Regions from separate parts of the Paenibacillus sonchi genome, predicted to be linked through region 3. Evidence: riboswitches for the same ligand, from Rfam matches in the RefSeq annotation. Region 3 holds a riboswitch; each other region holds the start of a gene.
The links. A riboswitch is a leader RNA that binds a small molecule or an ion and turns the genes downstream of it on or off. The one in region 3 is predicted to bind cyclic di-GMP.
Positions count from the first base shown of each region.

Region 1: another riboswitch for cyclic di-GMP. It lies ahead of JI735_RS12285 (transglutaminase-like domain-containing protein); the one in region 3 lies ahead of JI735_RS11470 (choice-of-anchor A family protein).
Region 2: another riboswitch for cyclic di-GMP. It lies ahead of JI735_RS10940 (anti-repressor SinI family protein); the one in region 3 lies ahead of JI735_RS11470 (choice-of-anchor A family protein).

Region 1 covers NZ_CP068595.1:2,676,891-2,680,168, reverse strand. The annotation lists rRNA gene JI735_RS12290 (16S ribosomal RNA) at 1-385, opposite strand, end outside; gene JI735_RS12285 (transglutaminase-like domain-containing protein) at 797-1,606, opposite strand; cyclic di-GMP riboswitch class I at 1,620-1,701, opposite strand; cyclic di-GMP riboswitch class I at 1,776-1,857, opposite strand; gene JI735_RS12280 (class D sortase) at 1,978-2,634, opposite strand; gene JI735_RS36890 (GtrA family protein) at 2,687-2,857, opposite strand; gene JI735_RS36885 (GtrA family protein) at 2,845-3,090, opposite strand; gene JI735_RS12265 (glycosyltransferase family 2 protein) at 3,080-3,278, opposite strand, start outside.
Region 2 covers NZ_CP068595.1:2,368,935-2,372,212, reverse strand. The annotation lists gene JI735_RS10950 (TasA family protein) at 175-783, shown strand; gene JI735_RS10945 (helix-turn-helix domain-containing protein) at 1,039-1,371, shown strand; gene JI735_RS10940 (anti-repressor SinI family protein) at 1,467-1,622, opposite strand; cyclic di-GMP riboswitch class I at 1,652-1,745, opposite strand; gene JI735_RS10935 (2-oxoglutarate dehydrogenase E1 component) at 2,184-3,278, shown strand, end outside.
Region 3 covers NZ_CP068595.1:2,496,750-2,500,027, reverse strand. The annotation lists gene JI735_RS11470 (choice-of-anchor A family protein) at 1-1,365, opposite strand, end outside; cyclic di-GMP riboswitch class I at 1,449-1,536, opposite strand; gene JI735_RS11465 (ASCH domain-containing protein) at 2,720-3,142, opposite strand.

The DNA of each region.
Region 1 (3,278 bases), 180 kb from region 3:
TTTCGCCCATTGCGGAAGATTCCCTACTGCTGCCTCCCGTAGGAGTCTGGGCCGTGTCTCAGTCCCAGTGTGGCCGTTCACCCTCTCAGGTCGGCTACGCATCGTCGCCTTGGTAGGCCGTTACCCCACCAACTAGCTAATGCGCCGCAGGCCCATCCTCTAGCAGCAGATTGCTCCGCCTTTCATCCCAAACCCATGTGGGTCAAGGAATTATCCGGTATTAGCTACCGTTTCCGGTAGTTATCCCAGTCTAGAGGGTAGGTTGCCTACGTGTTACTCACCCGTCCGCCGCTAAGTTTACCCCGAAGGATAAACTCCGCTCGACTTGCATGTATTAGGCACGCCGCCAGCGTTCGTCCTGAGCCAGGATCAAACTCTCCAATTGGTATTGAAAAGAGCGATAGCTCATTTTGAAACATCTGACGAGAATTTGCATTCTCTGATGAAATTTCTAAAGCGCGAAACACGCTATGAAAATCATCTATTTTGGATCTCACTTGCGTGAAATCCCACTCACTCGTTGTTCAGTTTTCAAAGATCAAACTCGTTGTCGGCGATGATTATGTCGTCACCAGCAACTCTTATAATATATCACGTTTGTTTGAGAAATGCAAGTTTTTTTCGAACAATCTATTCAACTGTTCTTCTTTTACTCTGCAGCGCTCCAACAACGCTTATTTATAATACTCCAGAGTCATATAAAAAAGCAACCCTTTAGAAAAAGAAAGATAACCCACTTAATATTTAAGCGGGTTATCTCCAAAAGATCCGATTGTTGATTGTATATTCACTTCTCTTAATAGAATTTTGCTGCGGAGTATTTGCTTGCTACTTTAATTAATCCCGTTTCTTTGTTGTTCTTGCCCAAACCGGCATCAACTGTAGTGTCGATAGTCACCCACTTGCCGTCAAGCAAGACTTCGTTCCAGGCATGGTATGAAGTCACATAGCTGGTATTCCCCATCACCAATTTGGTAGGTATGCCTTGACTGCGGAGCATGGTTGCAAACAATGAAGCATAATCGTAGCAAATCCCCTTCTTGGTGGCCAGTGTATTGTCATTGTTGGGGATGTAGTCAGTCGTAACACTGGAAGCTAAGCTATAGTCATATTTCACATTAGAAACGATGTAGTTGTATATTGCTTTTACCTTTTGTTCATCAGTGGTCAGCCCCTGTGTGAGCTGAGCAGCCTTCAGAACTGATTTATCGGAAGAACTCCATTTCACATTCTGTACGGAGCTCAAGTATACGTCGTTCGCATCGCTCATGCTGAGGTCTACGGTTTCGGAGGACATCACTTTGTATTTATTGCCGGTAGTGTTCTCCAGAACAGAAACTTTATAAGATCCATTACCTTGCTGCAGCGGGAAGGTTTCATTAGGCTTAGAAGCATATAGGTTATATGTGTAGCTGTTGTTGTCCTTAGTAATCATGAGCTTAATACGCTTGTCCTTAGGAACTTCATAAGAAACAGCGATAACCCCTTGATTCAATTGCGATGTATTCAACCAGCCTGTGTCCGTGCTGGCAGCTTCAGCTGATCCTGTCTGAACGGAAGCGGCAACTACAAACAATGTTAACAACGTAAAAAAGAACTTCTTCATGGATAAAACCCCTTTCGGTAGCTGGCTGCCATCCATAGCGGGAAGGCCCTTTAGCTTTGCGTCCCTACCTTTCGATAGGTTTGCCGTTATCGTATAAGCTTTATCTGTTCTTACTTCTAATGCGGTTTGATAGATTCATATTTAAGAACAAACAAAAAAAGCCTCTTCATTCGGTAGCTGGCTGCCATCCATAGCGGGAAGGCCCTTTAGCTTTGCGTCCCTACCTTTCGATAGGTTTGCCGTTGTCGTGTTTAGCTTTTATAGTTATATAGTATCATATTTATATCTATATTCAAGACCCAAATCACTAGACTTCTACTATTTTTTAATTAAATTCTAATATACTACCTTTAGGCCGCGCTAATTGGGATTTAAGACAATCTGGCATGAATAATCAGGCGATGAGTCGGATTGACCAATGGATCACAGGTAATCAGAGTGAGTATTTTATCATCGTTATGTCCATTTAATACGGAAACATCCGTAGGCTCTACAATTGAAATATCATACACTACGTATTGGTAATCCTGTTCCTTTGTTTGCACGGATATGGTATCACCGACCTCAACTTCGTTGAGCCTGTTAAAAAGCCTGCCTGCTGTTCTCGATCTATGTGCTGCAATCGCAGCATTGCCAACCTGCCCGATAGCCGCGGTCTCCTTCATGTGGGCGGCAGCATGCTTCATGTTGGCTTTAGTGGCCCCTTCCAGTACGGGCAGCTTCAAATTGATTTTGTCGATCTGGATAATGCCTGTGATCTTGCCTCCCAGCTTAATTTCGGGAGCCGGCGCTTCTGTCGCTTTCGCCAGGTCACCCTCAGAGGATTCCTCGGCGAGAAGCTGGGTGACTTCAGCATATTGTTTGTGCAGATCTGACTGCGGAGATGGTGACGGCGAAATCTCACTGTACGCCTGTTCGGCTTCCTCCAGCAGCTTCTGCTGCTGCCAGTCGTTATACCATTCATTTGCTTTGGGGTACAGCATCAGCAGAATCCCGGCAAGAATAATTAAGTAAGAGAACTTGCGCATGAAATCACCTCCGAAAGTTAGTATTAAAGTCCAATCTATCTAGTGCATTTTTTCAAAATACCCACTTCCGGCTTCCGAAAAAATTGATCACTACGGTTACGACGGTAACCAGCACTTTGGCAACCAGCACCTGAATGCCGAAGCGGCCGGTCAGCAAATGCATAAGCAGCACTGATATCCCCAGCACAACCAGGTTCAGCACAATGAACCTTACCAGCTGCATCCGGTCAAAGCTATCCTTGCTCCCCGGTCCCGGTCCCGAAAAGTCACCTTCTTATTCCAAATGAAACTGTTGGCGGTACCGGCGCTGTAAGAAATGATCTGCGCCGGGGCATTCATCATCCCCAGTGAGTGCAGGAGAGTGAATATGGCAAAATCAATCAAGGTATTCAGCACACCTACGGCATTGAATTTTAAAAACTGGATGAATCCTGCATTAATCTGTCTATCTGGCATAATCATTGTCCTTCCGCACGCCCGCGTTCTCTCCGCCACTCTCTGCATCGCCGTAGCCCCTCGTCTCACGCACGATATACAGCGGTCTATCCTTGGATTCATCATAAATCCGCCCAATGTATTCACCGATTACGCCGAGCAGCATCAGCACAATACCATTAAACAGCAGATTCACACCCACGATTGAA
Region 2 (3,278 bases), 130 kb from region 3:
CTCTACAGCTCTTGGAAGGCGCTGACCGCCCTTGAGAAAAAAACACCGCGCTCCCCCAAACGCCGCCGGGAACTGACATACAGTCCTGAACAGATTGTCCGCTTCCGCCTACGAAACGGAAGATACAATAATTCATTTATCAACAGCTACACAAATCAGAGGAGGAATTCGAATATGGGTATCAAAAAAACATTGGGTCTTGGCATCGCATCGGCAGCACTCGGTTTGTCCTTGATTGGCGGAGGGACCTTCGCATACTTTAGTGATACTGCAACAAGTACGGCTACCTTCGCAGCAGGCACACTGGATCTGAACTCCGATCCTTCCGTAATCGTGGATATCCAAAACCTGAAACCGGGCGACACCGTAACCAAAACTTTTAAGCTTAAAAATGACGGAACCTTAGATATCGGCTCGATTCTGCTGAAAACCACCACTGAGGTTACAGATACCCTCGGCGACAACAACGGTGTCGATCTCAGCAAATTCATCAAGGTTAAATTTCTGAAGAACAACGATAAAGGAACGATTCTCTCACCGGAAGTTGTGGTGTATGAAACTACACTGGACGCCCTGAAGGGTCAAACCCCGGATCTGGTCAACAATACCGGATGGGATCAAATTCTCACTGAAGCTGACGGCATCAAAGCACAGAGCAGCGACAGCTTTACGGTCAAGTTCGAATTCGTGGATACTGGCGAAGCACAAAACTATTTCCAAAAGGATAAGCTGAAGCTGACCTGGAATTTCGAAGCCAAACAAGGCCCCAAAAAGGATTACTAATTCATAGCGGACTGCATTTTCTGAAGCAGCCTATCCTGATTCCGGATCCGGAAGCAGATTAGGCTGTTTTCCCTTGTACCAATGATTTTTGTCCGTTGTAAGGAAATTTGTTATACTGACAAGTGGAAACGGCTCTGCGTCTTACGGGCGGCACCCGTTTCGGCGAGAAATATGAGGATGATTATTGGCGTTAACCGTAAAATCCTTATATTTTAACAAAAAGTACGGAGGGGCGTTGTAATCGTGCCGGATAATATGGGAAGTCGCATCCACCATCTCCGTCTGGAAAAAGGCTGGTCCTTATCCGAACTGGCGGACAAGGCTGATGTTGCGAAATCATACTTAAGCAATGTAGAAAGAAATATCCAATCCAACCCCTCAATCCAATTTATCGAAAAAATCGCTGACGCGCTCCAGGTTTCCATCCACAGTCTGCTCTATGGCGAACCTTCGGATGCTGATGAATCCTCCCTGGACGGCGAATGGTTCCGGCTTGTTCAGGAAGCCATGGCCTCAGGTATAAGCAAGAGGGAATTCAAAGAGTTTCTCGATTACCAAAAATGGCGGCTGGAGCAGAAGGATCAATAATGGCGGTCGTCCGCAGGCTCCAGCGATACAGAAAAGGGCACAGCTTATGATTGCTGTGCCCTTTTCTGTATGTATTTCCATCATAATAAACGCCTCTACATCGCCTGCAATGCTGTTTTTTCGTTTAAAAACCGGCGGATTTCATCCGCCTCGATCCCTGCCTTCTTGGCCGACATCAGCAAATACACCCATTCTAAATCCAGATCACCCGTCAGCAGTTCTCCGTCATTCCCCTGGTTGGACTTATCCAAGAATATCTCCTCCTAGAAATTATGCGTCCCCAGGCAGTCCGGCCGTCGTAGTAGCTGCAGCATCTCTACAGTAGACCCGAGACTTTGTGTCCCTGCCTTTCGGCAGGTTTACCCTTTACTGGACCCTTTACATGAAAGGATCTGGTTAGAAACCATGAAACCGTTATCCGCAATAACATTATACAAGATCTTACACGAAAAGTGTGTCGTTATTTGGAAAATTTTTTATGCTAAGTAGTGCAAAAGAATAGCTTTTTTTGCTAACCTTTGTCCAAAAAATATGTCTTAAGGAGCTGTTGATGAACATTTCCGGTTTATACATAGGTCATTGTTACTGGTTGAACCGGCTGCAAATCCTGATTCTGCAACCAATATCCGTTCTTCATCATTTCCGGACTGAATCATGCCGTTTTGCGAACGGATTCCCCGAAAGTATGAATTGATTACACGTCTTGAAAGTAGCACAATAAGATGTGAAATGAAACCGTAAACATCGCAGCTCCACTGGGCGCTCAAGCCACATGCGGCCACGTGGAGTTCATCCGTTAGGAGGATGTATTCATGGCAGTTAAAGAGCCCTATAACGAATCCATTTGGAGTAAGTATCACGGCCCCAATCTGGGCTATATTCAAGAGAAATATGAGCAATTCGTTAAAGATCCCTCTTCAGTAGAACATCATTACCGTGATCTATTTACTGTTTCCGGCCCTCCTCCGCTTGCTCCGGATGCCGTACCGGCCCCGCAGCCGGCTCTTTCGGGAGGCACCGAGTGGCTGAGAAAGGCCGTAAGAGCTTCCAAGCTAATCGCCAATATTCGTATATATGGCCATATGGCCGCCAATATTGATCCGCTTGAGCAGGGGAATAACCCTATGGCGAAATGGCTGGATTATGAAACCTATGATCTCACCCGCGAGGACCTGATCGCTATGCCCGCCTCGCTGATCTGGGAGAATGCGCCGGCGGATGTTCATACCGCCTGGGACGCGGTTCACCGGATGCTCCGGGCTTATACGCAGACTATCGCCTACGAATTCGGGCATGTGCACGACGAACAGGAGCTGCGCTGGCTGAACAGCCAGGCAGAGTCCACAAGCTCTCCGGCCCCTCTGAATAATGCCGAGCGCAAGGAGCTGCTGAACCGCCTGATCCAGGTAGAGCAGTTCGAGACCTTCCTGCATAAAACCTTTGTCGGCCAAAAACGCTTCAGCCTGGAAGGCAATGATGCGCTGGTGCCTATGCTGGACGAGATTGTCCGTGCCGCCGCACATGATGGTGCGGAACATATCCTGATGGGTATGGCCCACCGCGGACGCCTGAATGTGCTGGCTCATATTCTCGGAAAGCCCTACGATATTATTTTCTCGGAATTTCATCATTCTCCCAACAAGGAGCTGTTCCCTTCCGAAGGCTCCATGGGCATTAACTACGGCTGGACGGGTGACGTGAAATACCATCTGGGCGCAGACCGTGCCGTGCGCGAAGGCGAGACTGTCCGCACCCGCATTACACTGGCGAACAACCCGAGCCATCTGGAATTCGTCAACCCGGTTGTTGAAGGTTTTGCCCGCGCAGCTCAAGAGGACCGGAATTCTCCGGGACTGCCGCAGCTCGACACGAACAAGGCCATGGCTGTGCTGATGCACGGGGATGCT
Region 3 (3,278 bases):
GCTTGTAGGTGTTGGTGCTGTACTCGGCGTCGGCGTCGCTGATGCAGTGGCGCTCGGTAACGCGCTAGACGTCGGTGTCCGTGTTACGACTGCTGTCGGCGTCGGCGTTACGACTGCTGTTGGCGTTGGTGTTACGACTGCTGTCGGCGTCGGTGTTACGACTGCTGTCGGCGTCGGTGTTACGACTGCTGTCGGCGTTGGTGTTACGACTGCTGTCGGCGTTGGTGTTACGACTGCTGTCGGCGTCGGCGTTACGACTGCTGTTGGCGTTGGTGTTACGACTGCTGTCGGCGTCGGCGTTACGACTGCTGTTGGCGTTGGCGTTACGACTGCTGTTGGCGTCGGCGTTACGACTGCTGTCGGTGTCGCCGTTGCGCTCGGCGTTGGTGTCGCCGTCGCACTCGGCGTTGGCGTCACCGTTGCACTCGGCGTCAGTGTCGCCGTTGCGCTCGGCGTTGGCACCGCCGTTGCGCTCGGCGTCGGTGTCGCCGTTGCGCTCGGCGTCGGCGTCGGCGTTGCAGGCGGTTCGGAGCCTTCATACGGATAGTGGTGCATCTGCACATAACCGCTGAACGCTTTTGCGATCAGTGTGCCATGAAGCTCTGCATGATCATAAAAGACACTGGCATGAGGAGCCAATATCGTGCCCTCGATTGTCGTGTTCCCGATATTCACAGAAGCAGCCTCATAGAAATTGAACAGGACCTTGCGGGGTTTGCCTCCCCAGAATTGAAAATTGGGAATCTTCACAGCGCTTCCGCCCACATTAATAATGACGGTGGCATCACCTGCTATGTTGAACTGCAGCCCGTTGGCGTCAGCCAAATCAGCAGCGGCCAGATGAATGACATTATAGGCATCCGGAGCGTTAATAGTGATTTTTCCATATTCTTTTACAAAAGGCTGTGTCTGCGTCAATGCGGCCAATTCATCCGAACGCCGGGCCAAAAACTGTTCCTCGGCCGCAAAATCAATCGGCGTCCCTTGGCGGGGAGTCTCCTTGAGATCCGCCCGTATGCTGGTTATAGTGCCTCCGTATACAGCTGCTCCGTATATAGTTCCGTCTGTTAGAGTGAGATTTTTGCCGGCAACCAGCACATCCCCGCCGGGCGCATCCTTGGAAACACCGTACCCCTGCAACGTAATATTTCCTTCAGCCGCGAGCCTTCCATGAATCTGATCGTAAGATTGCGTGAAATCTCCAAAAATAAATGCGTTAAAATTGCCGGCAACACCCAGGACAGGGGTAGGGATATACGGCATATTTCCCGCAGCTTTAACATTCCATCCCCAGGTAACCGTGCTGCTCAATGCCAGTACCCCTGTCAGAATCAGAGCTGCTGCTTTCTGTGATCTTTTTTTCAATCGCCTTGCACCTCCTAGTAACTTATTCTATGATTTTGCGGAAAAACTATAACAACAAAAAGACCGCCACGAAGGGTCAGCTTCACGGCGGCCGGACGATCATAGCCCTGGTCGGGCATTAGATTCCTGACTTTGCGTCCCGTCCTTTCGGACGGTTTGCGTTTATACATGAGAAATATAGATTAAGTGAAACTTATGTAGTCTATGACATTTGTTACTTTTGAACTAATTTCAGTTTAGCCTCTTCCTTGCCCGATTGTCAATCTATTCCTTAACTATTTTTTCAAGTTACGGTTGCCTGGAACATGGATAAACCCGCTATTCATAAGGCTTTACAGCCTTCCTGTCCAGAAGGAAATCTCCCTGCAGAATGGTTTTCTCCTTTTTTACAGCATCAGATCCTGTATTTAATTGCAATTTTTAATATTAAAATCTAGTATATTCGAACTATAATTTCAAATCTTATCCAGAATCTTTATTCCTAGCTATAGCTACTCCTTAAGGAGCAAGAACGTTCCTTCGAATCAGGACCGCACAACAAAAAACCGCCCCGGAATCAACCGGCAGCAGTTCTTCATCCATCTCTATGTAATGCTATATACGCTCCCGTAACCAGACACTGCGGATATAGCGAATTGGGATTTACAGCAGCTGAACCCAGCCAATCATGGACACCCACAACGGAATACTCAAAAACAACCCGAATGCCAGCCCGCGGCGGAGACTTCCTTCATGACTCATCATAATTCTCCTTTTGAGGTGCTTTATTTTTGTTACGTTTCAATCTTTGATATTTCAATTTTAATATAAAATAATTTTTATTATTTTATTGTGAAAAATATCACATAAAATCACCTTTTTTTATAAATACCAGTGATTATTTTATCCACCCCATGCTGCGCCAGGATCAGCCAGACAAAATAAAACGGGCCTCACCATGGGAGCTGGCAAGACCCTGCAAGCTATTTATAAACACCGGGGAGTGTTTGGTACATTCAATATATATCCTTAACCTGAAAACAAGCTGATACCTGCATAAAAATTACATTAAAAGCTTCCAGTAACCCAGCGTGCCGAAAAAAACGACCAGGGCCACGGGAAGTATAATTTTCCTGCTTACCTTATCCTCAAACGAAAAATACAAACACAGCATACAAAGCCACGCAATAAGGAGACTTCCCATTTCCTATGCATACGCCCTTTCTTATACATCCTGATGATCGCGCGGGACAGTGGCAGCACCAAACATCCTATAAGAAGATTACCCGCGAGTCAGCCGGTTCATACCCAATCATGGCTTGGGCCGCTAATTATTTTTTCTTGTTCCGCCAAAAGGTTATGCAGTCCCGGCAGGTCACTGCTCCCCCTCCAGCACAGGGTACTCCCAGAAGCTCAGCCTGCCTTTCGCCGGTATGGGCCGGGCAAGCGCCGTCACATCCTCCAGCTTCCAGGCATAGCGTCCTGGCGCATAATCGCCGAAAACCAGCTCATTGCCGCCGGGCCAGCCCTCAACTGCATCCGCCTGCGTTACCTCATGGCAATCGGCCAGACGGCTTATGGCGATGATGGCTCCCCGGGGGAGATTGTCCACAGTGAAGCCATGCCGCGCCAAGGCCGACTTGAAAGGCTCCTGCCCGCAGGCAGTGGTGTCGATCCCCATTCCGGCATGAATCGCCAGTTCACCGCGATAAGCCGTTTGCCAGGAACGGGTCTCGAACTGTTTTTCCCCAAGCGCAATTAATGTGGCCCAGGGCTGCCGGATGGTCAGACATTTCATCTCCGCCTTTTCTCCTCTCTGAACAGCAAAAAACGCAGCCGCCGAACATCCGGAAAGCTGCGCCGCTTATAGTTATCGGGATGCTGGAGAAGGAGCAAAAGCCCCCGCCTGCGCAATGTGTGTGCTTTCTTCTACT